DNA from 4 places in the Vibrio sp. CB1-5 genome. Region 1 is predicted to be linked to each of the others. Evidence: predicted binding sites of a transcription regulator. Region 1 holds the regulator's gene; each other region holds the start of a gene.
The links. The regulator MetJ, encoded in region 1, represses methionine synthesis genes. The targets are predictions, from matches to a motif close to TTAGACNTNTANANGTCTAA.
Positions count from the first base shown of each region.

Region 1 (3,434 bases):
GGCGCATAATGAGGTCGATATTGATAAAGAAGATGTCTATTCTAACGGTATGGGCTGCCTTGTATAGACTGCGAAATCAATTTATCGGCTAAGGCTCACCGAAGGTGGCGAAAAAAGTCGCAATTTTAGTTGATTCCCATGGCACTATTCATTACTATACTGCGCCTTGATGGCATGGCTTCTTGCTTCCTCATTGAAGTGTAGAGCGATGGTATCGACTATTTATTAACTACGTGTGGTGTCCGGCTTAGAATCGGATGGCGACACGGCCTAAATTATTGAGGTTTCCCATGAAAGCTGGTATCCACCCAGAATACAAAGCTGTAACAGCAACTTGCTCTTGCGGCAACACATTCGAATTCAACTCTACTCTAGGTAAAGATTCTATCCACCTAGACGTATGTGACAAGTGCCACCCATTCTACACTGGTAAGCAACGTATCGTTGATACTGGCGGCCGTGTTGATCGTTTCAACAAGCGTTTCGGTGCTCTATCTAGCAAGAAGTAATGATTACTTTTGCAGATTAAAAAAGGACGCTTCGGCGTCCTTTTTGCATTTCTGGGCGACTGTAGCGTCCATTTTGTGTGTCAATCTTAGTCCTGTGATTTTGGTATTCACTTCCAATTTTTTCCTGCTTTCATTTCGTCCATCCATTCAAAACCGTGATGAAGTCGCGTAGTATTGTTTTTGCAAAGTATCACTTTGTCAGAGTATTGAACATCTGAGATACCTCCTCTCCGTTCAAATGTACCCACTCTGTGTATGTAACCCTTTAGAAGCAAAGCTAATAAAAATTAACGGGTTTATACTCATAAAAAACAATACCATTCAGTCTCAAAAAAGCAGGATCGCTAACCATGTCCGATGATCATCAAATCGACGAATTTCGCCAACAAGCGCTTGATTACCATGCCAACCCCGTCCCTGGAAAAATTGAAATCGCGTTAACTAAACCCGCCAACTCTGCTGCTGACCTAGCGCTGGCCTATAGCCCAGGTGTGGCTGAGCCAGTGCGTGAAATCGCACAAAATGCTGAGAACGTTTATAAGTACACCGCAAAGGGCAATATGGTAGCGGTTATCTCTAACGGCACCGCTATTTTAGGTCTCGGTAACCTAGGCCCAATGGCTTCGAAACCGGTAATGGAAGGTAAGGCGCTGTTGTTTAAACGCTTTGCTGGTTTGGACTCAATCGATATCGAAGTTAAACACCGCACGATTGATGAGTTCGTCGACACGGTTGCCAACATCTCAGATACGTTTGGCGGTATTAACCTAGAAGATATTAAAGCGCCAGATTGTTTTGAAATTGAACGTCGTCTTATTGAGCGTTGTGATGTACCAGTATTCCACGATGACCAACACGGTACAGCGATTGTTACCGCAGCGGGTATGCTCAACGCGATAGAGCTTCAAGGTAAAGATCTTAAAGAAGCGATCATTGTCTGCCTAGGAGCAGGTGCAGCGGCGATCGCTTGTATGGAGCTTTTGATCAAATGTGGCGCAATGCGCGAGAAGATCTACATGCTGGATCGTAAAGGCGTGATCCATACGCGTCGTGACGATCTTAACGAATATAAAGAGCTGTTTGCCAACAACACAGATAAGCGTACGCTAGAAGATGTGATCGAAGGTGCAGACCTATTCTTGGGTGTATCGGGTCCTGATTTGCTGCCACCAGAAGCACTTAAGCTGATGGCAGACAAACCAATAGTGTTTGCTTGTTCAAACCCAGATCCAGAAATCAAACCGGAGCTTGCTCATCAGGTTCGTGATGACCTGATTATGGGTACGGGTCGTTCAGACTATCCAAACCAAGTAAACAATGTACTGTGTTTCCCGTTCATCTTCCGTGGTGCGCTAGATGTGCGTGCAAGCGAGATTAATGATGAGATGAAACTGGCCGCGGTCGAAGCGATTCGTGAGCTAGCGAAAGAGCCGGTACCACAAGATGTGCTTACTGCCGCAGGTGTTGAGGCGCTGACCTTTGGTAAAGACTACATCATTCCAAAACCGATGGATCCACGTTTGCTTCCTCGTGTGGCTAAAGCGGTCGCGAAAGCGGCGGTTGAATCGGGTGTGGCGCGTATTGAGTTGCCTGAAAGCTATATGGATTAAAAAAGATGGGAAGAGCGGTTCTTGGTCCTAGGTCCTAGGAGGAGCTGATCTTCAACCTCTAAATAAACAAAAAGCGCATTGGATAATTAACCAATGCGCTTTTTTAATGTCTCTACCAAGGACCAAGGACCAAGGACCAAGGACCGCTCTTAATCTCTACTCTTCATCAAACGCTTCAAACTCAATCCCCATCGCCGTCATCAGCTCTTTCGCTTCTGTTGGGATATCGTCTGGACGGTCTTTTCGCAAATCTTCGTCGGTTGGAAGCGGCTGACCTGTGTAAGCGTGCAGGAATGCTTCGCACAAAAGTTCACTGTTGGTTGCATGGCGTAGGTTATTGATTTGGCGACGAGTACGCTCATCGGTCAATACCTTTAGCACCTTCAGCGGGATAGACACTGTGATTTTTTTTACCTGCTCGCTTTTTTTACCGTGCTCCGCATATGGGCTAATGTATTCACCATTCCAATCTGCCATTACACACCTTCGCTCTGTTAATCATAAATAGTAGTAGTAAGTATGCCGCAATTTTAGCGGGATTTACCGCCATAAGCAAAGACATATAGACGTCTGGAAGTGTTGACGTCTCACATTTTGGAAAGTAAAGTGGGGCAACGAATGTGGACATTTATTTTAATGCAATGTTAATTCTTTAACGTTTGTGGCGTTTGCCGGTTCCCATATTACCGGTAAAAGTAGACACTGTGGCTCTAGCCATGCGATTTGAGAAAGGAAGTTTCTATGAGCAATCGGAAGCCAGCGACAATAGCCGTACGTACTGGTATCGAATCGGATACCCAGCATCACGCTGTGGTGCCACCTATTTATCTTTCTACTAACTACGGATTCCCTGCGTTTGGGGAAGTGCCGACTTACGATTACACCCGCTCAGGAAACCCAAACCGAGGTTTACTAGAAACCGCTCTGTACGAGCTGGAATCAGGTAAGGGTGCGGTAGTGACTAACTGTGGTACCTCTGCCCTTAACCTTTGGGTTTCGGCTTTCTTAGGTCCAGAAGACACCATTATTGCTCCTCACGACTGTTATGGCGGTACTTACCGTTTATTTAACACGCGCGCCCAAAAAGGGGACTTCAAGGTTCAGTTTGTTGATCAAAGCGATGAGCAAGCTTTTGAAGCAGCGCTTGAGAAAAAACCGAAACTTATCCTACTTGAAACGCCGTCCAACCCACTAGTGCGCGTCGTTGATATTGCCGCCGTGTGTGAAAAAGCTAAAAAAGTAGGCGCGCTGGTGGCGGTAGACAATACCTTTTTGACACCGGTGTACCAAAAGCCTCTTGAGCTGGGTGCTGACT
Region 1 covers NZ_JBJHPB010000031.1:51,132-54,565, reverse strand. Annotated here, with positions in the region: gene priA (primosomal protein N') at 1-7, opposite strand, end outside; gene rpmE (50S ribosomal protein L31) at 291-509, shown strand; gene ACJB0T_RS18595 (malic enzyme-like NAD(P)-binding protein) at 860-2,119, shown strand; gene metJ (met regulon transcriptional regulator MetJ) at 2,276-2,596, opposite strand; gene ACJB0T_RS18585 (O-succinylhomoserine (thiol)-lyase) at 2,861-3,434, shown strand, end outside.

Region 2 (3,434 bases), on a different contig from region 1:
TAATTACAGACCAGCAAACTCACGCAGGATTGCTGCTTTGTCTGTCGCTTCCCAAGGGAATTCTTCGCGACCGAAGTGGCCGTATGCTGCTGTCTTCTTGTAGATTGGCTGAAGCAGGTTTAGCATCTCTTGTAGACCGTATGGACGTAGGTCGAAGTTTTGACGAACTGCTTCTACGATGATGTCGTGAGAAACTTTTTCAGTACCAAATGTCTCAACCATGATAGACGTTGGATCAGCAACACCGATGGCGTAAGACAGTTGGATCTCACAACGGTCAGCCATACCAGCCGCTACGATGTTCTTCGCTACATAACGTGCTGCGTATGCTGCAGAACGGTCAACTTTTGATGGATCTTTTCCAGAGAATGCACCACCACCGTGACGAGCTGCGCCGCCGTAGGTATCAACGATGATCTTACGACCCGTTAGACCACAGTCACCCATAGGACCGCCGATTACGAAACGACCGGTTGGGTTGATGAAGAAGTTGGTTTCTTTGTTGATCCACTCAGATGGAAGTACTGGCTTGATGATCTCTTCCATTACTGCTTCACGCAGATCAGGAGTAGAGATGGTATCACAGTGCTGAGTTGAAAGAACAACCGCATCGATACCCACGATCTTACCTTGGTCGTATTGGAACGTAACCTGAGACTTAGCGTCTGGACGTAGCCAAGGTAGAGTGCCGTTCTTACGCACTTCCGCTTGCTTTTGAACAAGACGGTGAGAGTATGTGATAGGTGCTGGCATTAGGATGTCAGTTTCGTTTGTTGCGTAACCGAACATGATGCCTTGGTCGCCCGCGCCTTGCTCTTTAGGATCCGCTTTATCAACACCTTGGTTGATATCTGGAGACTGTTTACCGATGGTGTTTAGAACGGCACAAGAATCCGCATCAAAACCCATGTCAGAGTGAACGTAGCCGATTTCGCGAACGGTTTCACGAGTTAGCTCTTCGATGTCTACCCATGCTGAAGTGGTGATCTCACCACCCACCATCACCATGCCAGTCTTAACGTAAGTTTCGCAAGCTACACGAGCTTTTGGATCTTGCTCCAAGATTGCATCAAGTACCGCGTCAGAAATCTGGTCCGCGATTTTATCTGGATGGCCTTCTGATACTGACTCAGAAGTAAATAGGTGCTTAGCCATGAGAGCTCCAATTTAAGTTTTAAGCAAGTGCTAGCACACTCACTTGTAATAAAATCAATGATATATTGTAGGTGTATCTACATCTAGACGTCTATTCTAGTCATCAATGTTCGATTAGCAAGCGATTTTTGCTTTTAACATATAGCCAAACGTTTGCCTGATTGGATTGATGCGATCCACTTATAATCGTCATTATTCGGCGAAAATGCTAAAAAATGGCGGTAAATCGTTTGCAGAGACTATATCGCTTTGCGACAATAGCGACCGCTGATTATTCAATCAGTCTATGAAAAACTTGGAATTCGCTTAATGCACTCAGGAGCCTACATGTCTTCTCGTAAACAACTCGCTAATGCAATCCGCGCGCTAAGCATGGATGGTGTTCAACAAGCTAACTCAGGTCACCCAGGTGCACCTATGGGTATGGCAGATATCGCTGAAGTTCTTTGGCGCTCTCACCTAAATCACAACCCATCAAACCCAGAGTGGGCTGATCGCGACCGTTTCGTTCTTTCTAACGGTCACGGCTCTATGCTGATTTACTCTCTGCTTCACCTAAGTGGTTACGAGCTATCTATTGACGATTTGAAAAACTTCCGTCAATTGCACTCAAAAACACCAGGCCACCCAGAGTATGGTTATGCTCCTGGTATCGAGACGACGACTGGCCCTCTAGGTCAAGGCATCACCAACGCAGTAGGTATGGCGATTGCTGAGAAATCTCTAGCAGCGCAATTCAACAAAGAAGGCCACGACATCGTTGACCACTTCACTTATGTGTTCATGGGTGATGGCTGTCTGATGGAAGGTATCTCTCACGAAGCGTGTTCTCTAGCGGGTACGCTAGGTCTTGGTAAGCTGATTGCTTTCTGGGATGACAACGGCATCTCTATCGACGGTGAAGTTGACGGTTGGTTCTCTGACGATACGCCTAAGCGTTTCGAAGCTTACGGCTGGCATGTCATCCCAGCAGTAGACGGCCACGATGCAGACGCAATCAACGCAGCGATTGAAGCGGCAAAAGCGGATCCACGTCCAACGCTAATTTGTACTAAAACCATCATCGGTTTTGGTTCTCCAAACAAAGCAGGCTCTCACGATTGTCACGGTGCACCACTAGGTCACGACGAAATTGCAGCAGCACGTGAATTCCTAGGTTGGGAACACGGTCCATTTGAAATCCCTGCTGACATCAAAGCAGAGTGGGATGCAAACGAAGCGGGTAGCGCCAAAGAAGCAGCTTGGAACGAGAAGCTAGCAGCTTATGAAGCGGCTTACCCAGAGCTTGCGGCTGAATTTAAACGCCGTGTGAACGGTGAGCTTCCTGCTCAGTGGGAGCAAGAAGCAAGCAAGATCATTGCTGACCTTCAAGCGAACCCAGCAAACATTGCATCACGTAAAGCGTCTCAAAACGCGCTAGAAGCGTTCGGTAAGATGCTTCCTGAGTTCATGGGCGGCTCTGCTGACCTAGCGCCATCAAACCTAACTATGTGGTCTGGCTCTCAGTCGCTAACGGCTGACGATGCGTCTGGTAACTACATCCACTACGGTGTACGTGAATTCGGTATGACGGCGATCATCAACGGTATCGCTCTTCACGGTGGTTTCGTACCTTACGGTGCAACATTCCTGATGTTCATGGAATACGCTCGTAACGCAATGCGCATGGCTGCACTAATGAAAGTGCAAAACATCCAAGTTTACACTCACGACTCTATCGGTCTGGGTGAAGATGGTCCAACGCACCAACCGGTTGAGCAAATCGCATCACTACGCGTAACGCCAAACATGAGCACATGGCGCCCATGTGACCAGGTTGAGTCTGCAGTGGCTTGGAAATACGCGATTGAGCGTAAAGACGGTCCAACATCGCTTATCTTCTCTCGTCAAAACCTAACGCAGCAAGATCGTGACGCCGAGCAGCTAGCAAACGTTGCTAAAGGTGGTTACATCTTGAAAGATTGCGAAGGCACGCCTGAGCTGATCCTTATCGCGACAGGTTCTGAGGTTGAGCTAGCAACAAACGCTTACGCTGAACTGACAGCTGAGGGCAAGAAAGTGCGCGTTGTATCTCTTCCTTCAACTGACGTATTTGACGCGCAAGATGAATCATACCGTGAAGCGGTTCTTCCAGCTGCAGTGACAAAGCGTATCGCTGTTGAAGCCGGCATTGCGGATTACTGGTACAAGTATGTTGGCTTCGGTGGCAAGATCATCGGTATGACAACCTTTGGTGAGTCTGCACCTGCAGGTGAGCTATTCAAGATGTTTGGTTTCAC
Region 2 covers NZ_JBJHPB010000002.1:59,432-62,865, forward strand. Annotated here, with positions in the region: gene metK (methionine adenosyltransferase) at 4-1,155, opposite strand; gene tkt (transketolase) at 1,465-3,434, shown strand, end outside.
Region 2: the regulator MetJ is predicted to act here: its motif matches at 1,231-1,250, upstream of metK (methionine adenosyltransferase).

Region 3 (3,434 bases), on a different contig from region 1:
GAAGTTGCAACCCTACATCCGAAAGTGACTGAGGCGGCTGCGGTCGGTATTCCAGATGATATTGCCGGTGAGCGTGTGAAACTGTTTGTCGTTGCAAACGGCAATGTCACCGCGGATGAAATTAAGCAGCACTGCCGTAAACATTTGACCGGTTACAAAATCCCCACGTTTATTGAATTCAGAGATGAGCTGCCAAAAACCAACGTAGGCAAGATCTTAAGGCGCGAACTGCGCGATCAATAGAACTGAATTTTCAGATGAAGAGCCGCTAAACTGGCGCAATACGTACTACTAAGCCACACTTAAAATGTGGCTTTTTTTGTTTGAAGGAGATAGCGATGAGAAACGAACTTGATCCCAACAAAATTCTTCGAGCGTATGACGCAGTGATGGAGAACGGTACAGACACTGAATTTGGCAAAATTTATGAAGGCGTTGAAGCTTGTTCTGACTACGATGGGTACAACGTTTATATGCGGGGTAATGGTGTGGAACTTAAAGTGGGTTTTCACAATACCTATCACCTTGAATATGACCAAGAGCACTTACGTGATAGCTTTTTAAAGAAAGTGGCGATGTTAGCGAAGTGAAATTCCTCACGCGAAATAGCTTATGCCTCCCAGTTTAAAGGGAGGCATAGGGTATCTAGGCTATTAGTCTTTCGTAAACGCGTCTTCACTGAAGTGTTCAAGATCGTATGGCGTTTGTTGGTACACGCAGTAGTTTAGCCAGTTAGCAAACAGTAAATGACCGTGACTGCGCCAACTTGCAACTGGCTTATTGTCAGGGTTGTTGTTCGGGTAATAGTTGATTGGAATGGCAGGTTCCATTCCCTCTCCGAGATCACGCACATATTCATTATGCAGTGTATTGGAGTCATATTCAGGGTGACCGGTGACGAACACATTACGCTTGTCTTTCGTCGCAGCCAAATACACGCCTGCGATATCCGATGTGGCCAAAATATCCAGATCAGTATGAGACTCTAAGTATTCCGGAGAGAAATCAGCATATCGAGAATGGGGCGCTAAGAAGGTATCATCAAAGCCACGCAAGATAGGGTGATACGGTGAGTGAATCTCATGATGGTAGACACCAGAGAGTTTTTCTTTTCGGGTACGCTTTGGCAGGTCGTAAAGTAGCTTAAGGCCAGCTTGGGCAGCCCAGCACACATAGAGTGTAGAGGTGACGTGTTTGCTTGCCCAGTTCATGATGGTCTGAAGGTGTTCCCAATAAATCACATCTTCAAACTGAACCAAACCGAGTGGTGCACCAGTGATGATGAGACCATCGAAATTGCGATTCTTGATGGTTTCAAATTGGCGATAGAAGGTATCTAAGTGTTCAGTTGGTGTATTTTTACTTGGGCGATCATCAATGCGCAGTAGCTCTACATCAACTTGCAGTGGACTATTGGAGAGTAGCCTTAAAAACTGAGTTTCAGTTTCAATTTTCTTGGGCATCAAATTGAGGATCAACACTTTAAGTGGGCGAATTTCTTGGGTCGCCGCACGCGTTTCCGACATTACAAAGATGTTCTCTTGTTGCAATACATTGGATGCAGGCAGTTGATCGGGGATCTTAATTGGCACAGCTTTCTCCCTAAGCTCTGTTTTGGTCTTCTGGACGTCTATACATCTAAACTAACGCAAACGTTATTTCTTGTCGATAATTAATTTTAGCTTACGTCAGACTGTAAGTAAGCTACCAATGGTGGCAAGACAAGGTACAATGTCGCCTTTGCATAAACTGATAGCGGAAACGAGTTTGAAACTAACGCTCATTCGGGGCTTACCTGGTTCTGGAAAAAGTACATTAGCTAAGACTTTTAATGCGGCTCACTACGAGGCCGACATGTATTTTTTGAATGCCGATGGCGAGTATCAGTATGATGCGAGCAAAATCGCGCATGCCCATGCTTGGTGCCAAAAACAAGTGGAATCTGCGCTTGCGGACAATCAAGACGTGGTGGTCGCCAATACGTTTGTTCGCTTGTGGGAGATGAAAGCTTACAAAATACTCGCTAAGCGTTATAAGGCTGAACTAGAGATCATCGTTTGCCGAGGTCGGTATCTAAATATTCATGGTGTTAGTGATGATGTCATAGCGTCTATGCAAAAACGCTGGCAAGATTAACCCCAACCATTAGAACAGAAAAATAAAAGAAAATTTACCATGGCGAAGCGTTCACCTGTCGTAGAAATGACCTCTTATGGCATTTACTCCACTTGGGATTCAGGCTCCAAAGATCTCCCTAAAATTCAAGAATTCACAACTATCGTACCTGCGGATGAGCATATTGAGTTTGGCTTTATTGTGAACATCAAAAAGGCCAAAGGGGAGAAGGTTCGATATTGTATCTATCACCCTGGCGTGCTGAGTAAAAAAGGGCAGGTGTTAGCGCCTTTTGATGGCGATGAACACGTCGGTAGCAATGACTGGGACTTCTACCTTGGCGATACTATTCAGTTACTTGATCCTATCAATGGCTTTGAGAGTAACTTAGGCGATTGGCGCATGGTGATCGAGATGCAGGGTAAAACCATCGCAGAAAAAACCTTTAAAGTCACAGCAAGAGATGAAGGTCAGTTTTGGAAACGTCGCGGTTTTTAGTGTCGGTAAAGCTGAATAGCTTTGTTCACCGCGTTGAAGATAAAGCTATCGTCATGGCCTGTGCTGTGAAGTATGGCTGTACGCTAAAACGTATTAGACGCTCACGCAACTGGACACTGAGCGGAGAGCCTTCTGCATTATTGAAATTTTCCATCGAGGCTAATGTCGGCTGGATTTCTGTTGCGATAAATAAAGTGCTAGATGGCTACAAGTCACCCATTCAAGAAGTCCTTGAGCGGGAGCCTGAGATCACGGTCGCTGATTTGATGTATCAATCTGGGTGCACGCTGGCAGAGGCTCGCGCTGCGATTGATGAATTTGAAGATTTGTGATGATAAAAAAGCCGCTTCGCTGTGAGCAGAGGCGGCTTCTATTTTTACTGTATGATTAAGCGGTTACGTAGCTAATCACAAAGTCGGTGATCTTCACCATGTCATCAACAGCGATGAACTCTTCTGTGGTGTGCACTTTAGACATACCTGTAGATAGGTTTACTGTCGTTAAACCTTTCTCGTTGAAGTTGTTAGCATCGCTGCCACCGCCTGTATGCTTAGTGTTTGCTTCAACACCGTTTGACGCAAACACTTCTTTGATTTTCAGAACGTGAGCATCATCTTCAGCGATAACAAACGCGTCGTAAGCGCGAGTTGACTCAATCTCCACCTCTGCACCAAACTTCTCTGCTGATGCTTGGAATGTCTCAACCATGTGGTTAACTTGAGCAGTAAGTTTGTCGCTATTTAGAGAGCGCGCTTCTGCAACGACTGTTAGCTCAGGCATAACAATGTTTGTTGCTTGACCGCCGTGTACTGAACCGATGT
Region 3 covers NZ_JBJHPB010000010.1:40,603-44,036, reverse strand. Annotated here, with positions in the region: gene ACJB0T_RS09590 (AMP-binding protein) at 1-243, shown strand, start outside; gene ACJB0T_RS09585 (DUF3081 domain-containing protein) at 339-590, shown strand; gene metA (homoserine O-succinyltransferase MetA) at 654-1,592, opposite strand; gene ACJB0T_RS09575 (AAA family ATPase) at 1,732-2,136, shown strand; gene ACJB0T_RS09570 (DUF3859 domain-containing protein) at 2,176-2,613, shown strand; gene ACJB0T_RS09565 (ribosome recycling factor family protein) at 2,613-2,945, shown strand; gene ACJB0T_RS09560 (M20/M25/M40 family metallo-hydrolase) at 3,001-3,434, opposite strand, start outside.
Region 3: the regulator MetJ is predicted to act here: its motif matches at 1,623-1,642, upstream of metA (homoserine O-succinyltransferase MetA).

Region 4 (3,434 bases), on a different contig from region 1:
GGTAGTCGGCACCATTTATTTGCCTCGATAGCTCAGTTGGTAGAGCAGCGGATTGAAAATCCGCGTGTCGGTGGTTCGACTCCGCCTCGAGGCACCATTATTTGGTGTTAAGCTGATAATGGTCTCACGACCTAGCTTGCACAAATAATTCCCCCTTAGTTCAGTTGGTAGAACGGCGGACTGTTAATCCGTATGTCGCAGGTTCGAGTCCCGCAGGGGGAGCCACTTTAAGAAAAAGGCCGTATCGAAAGATACGGCTTTTTTCGTTTCTACGGCACCTGATTTCAAAGTCATAAAAAAGCCCCGCAAGTTATGCGAGGCTATTTTTAGTCAACTTGCTGCTAATCCTGCTGAGCTTTGATTTCGCCTTCAGGCTGCGCTTCTTTTTGCATCTCTTTCTCAGCTAATTTGGCCTTCTCAATCATAGGAGTGATGGTTGAGCCTTGGATCAGGATAGAGAACACCACCACGGAGTAGGTCATGACCATGATGATCTCTTTCACGTCGATCAGCTTATCTTCGATTACCCATATACCGGATGGGATAGACAGTGCCATCGCAATTGCGAGACCACCACGTAAGCCACCCCACGTTAAAATACGCACTGACCAAGGGTTATAGCGGCGATAGCGCTTAAAGCCCACGTAGGCCAGCGCCACACTCAAATAACGCGCACAAAGCACCATCGGTACCGAGACGGCCATCATAATCCAGTCTTCTTGGTGGAATTGGAATAGCAGCATCGACATACCGATGAGTAGGAACAGCACGCCATTTAAGAATTCGTCCACAAGTTCCCAGAAGTGGTCGAGGTGCTCCTCTGACTGTTTTGAGAATCCGATGTAGCGTGTCCAGTTACCGATCATAATACCCGACACCACCATTGAAAGTGGTCCAGAGACATGCAGGAACTCAGCAAAGGCGTAGCCTGCGGTTGGAATACCAATAGTCAGTAGCAGCTCCATTGAATGATCGTCTGTGGAGCTGATGAGGTAATGGAATACTAAGCCGAGTACAAAACCATAAACAATGCCGCCAATGGCCTCTTGAAGGAACAGAGCCGTTACGCTGCCAAGTGTGGGTGCTTTACTGCCAAAGGCAATGGTAAATAGGGTGACAAAGATAACAAGACCAAAACCGTCGTTGAATAGCGACTCTCCCTCGACTTGAGTTGAAACCCGTTGAGGAGCATTGAGTTTTTTAACAATAGCAAGAACGGCGATGGGGTCGGTAGGGGAGATCAGTGCGCCAAACAGTAAGCAGTAGATAAGATCAAACTGAATGCCAATCAGTAAACAGACACCATACAGCACAAAGCCAATAAAGAAGGTGGAAAATAGCGTCGCACCTAAGGCGAGAACGGTGATCTCCCATTTTTGATCTTTAAGGTGGGGCAGTTTGATGCCTAAACCGCCGGCAAACAATAGAAAGCCAAGGATCCCTTGAAGTAGGAAATCTTCAAAATCGATATCAGCAACGGTCTCGGTTGCCAGTTCAGTTAAGTGGAACCAATCGTTTTGACCTGCAACTAAGATGAGTAGTGATAGCATCATAGCACCGGCAGTAATCGCGATGGTGGTTTGCATTTTACCTATCTTGCTGTTTATTAGGGCTATTAACATAGCTGCTGCGGACAGAAAGCATAAAGTCTGATAGACGGACATCACTTCACCTAAGAGTGTAAAAAAATGTTAATGGGATTTTGTTCTTCTTCCTCGCGAATATCAATCACTGTTTGTGAAATCATTTGTCAATTTTATAGTTTAGAGCGACTCAGGTGATGTCGGTGTTTTTTATTCGCTCCGTGGACTTACTAGACCATGAACAACTTGTTTCTGCTTTAAGAGTCCGATAGTTTGAGGGGATAACAAGTCAGTAAAGATTTTTTAGACGTCTAGATTTCTAAAAAATCTATGATACGATGACAGCATTAGCAAGGAATGAGGCAGTATCGTGGGAAGCAGTAAGTACGTTGAAAGCAGCTATGCTCAAGGCAAGAAAGCTCAAGACAAGAAATCGCAGATAGAAAATCAGCTCAAGCAGCGTATTCTTTTGATCGATGGTGGTATGGGCACCATGATCCAAGGATACAAGCTTGAAGAAGAGGACTATCGCGGCGAGCGTTTTGCAGATTGGCAGTGTGATCTTAAAGGCAACAATGATCTTTTAGTGTTAACTCAGCCAGATCTTATTAAAGAGATCCATAGCGCTTACCTAGAAGCGGGTGCGGATATTCTTGAAACCAATACTTTCAACGCCACTACGATTGCCATGGCTGACTATGAGATGGAATCGCTAAGTGAGGAAATCAACTACGAAGCGGCTAGGCTTGCCAGAATTGCTGCTGATGAGTGGACGGCAAAAACGCCAGAACGTCCTCGTTACGTAGCCGGTGTGCTTGGTCCAACAAACCGTACCTGCTCAATCTCTCCTGATGTAAATGATCCCGGCTACCGTAATGTAAGCTTTGATGAGCTGGTGGAAGCGTACTCAGAGTCCACTCGCGCGCTGATTCGTGGCGGCAGTGACCTAATCCTTATTGAAACCATCTTCGATACCCTAAATGCAAAAGCCTGTTCATTTGCGGTTGAATCCGTATTTGAAGAGCTAGGTATCGAGCTTCCGGTCATGATCTCAGGCACCATCACCGATGCCTCTGGTCGTACTCTGTCAGGACAAACCACCGAAGCTTTCTACAACGCACTACGCCATGTGAAGCCACTTTCTTTCGGTCTCAACTGTGCACTTGGTCCAGATGAGCTAAGGCAATATGTTGAAGAGATGTCTCGCATCTCCGAAGGTTTTGTTTCGGCTCACCCGAATGCAGGCCTGCCGAATGCCTTTGGTGAATACGATCTTTCACCAGAAGACATGGCTGAACATATTGGTGAGTGGGCACGAAGCGGTTTCCTAAACCTAGTGGGTGGCTGTTGTGGTACCACGCCAGAGCATATTCGTCAGATGGCAAACGCCGTAGAAGGGGTGACGCCTCGTCCACTTCCAGAGCTGATTACCGCTTGTCGACTTTCCGGTTTAGAACCGCTAACTATTGAAAAAGAATCCCTATTCATCAACGTTGGTGAGCGTACCAACGTGACAGGTTCTGCTCGCTTTAAGCGTCTTATCAAAGAAGAACTGTATGACGAAGCATTAGAGGTGGCTCGTCAGCAAGTTGAAAATGGCGCGCAGATCATCGATATCAACATGGATGAGGGCATGCTGGATGCCGAAGCCTGTATGGTTCGATTCCTAAATCTTTGTGCCTCTGAGCCTGAGATTTCTAAAGTGCCTATCATGGTTGACTCTTCTAAGTGGGAAGTCATCGAGGCGGGTCTTAAGTGTATCCAAGGCAAAGGCATTGTTAACTCCATTTCGCTAAAAGAAGGCAAAGAGAAGTTTGTCGAGCAAGCGAAGCTGATCCGCCGCTATGGTGC
Region 4 covers NZ_JBJHPB010000009.1:16,497-19,930, forward strand. Annotated here, with positions in the region: tRNA gene ACJB0T_RS08735 (tRNA-Thr) at 1-14, shown strand, start outside; tRNA gene ACJB0T_RS08740 (tRNA-Phe) at 22-97, shown strand; tRNA gene ACJB0T_RS08745 (tRNA-Asn) at 150-225, shown strand; gene ACJB0T_RS08750 (cation:proton antiporter) at 342-1,664, opposite strand; gene metH (methionine synthase) at 1,954-3,434, shown strand, end outside.
Region 4: the regulator MetJ is predicted to act here: its motif matches at 1,887-1,906, upstream of metH (methionine synthase).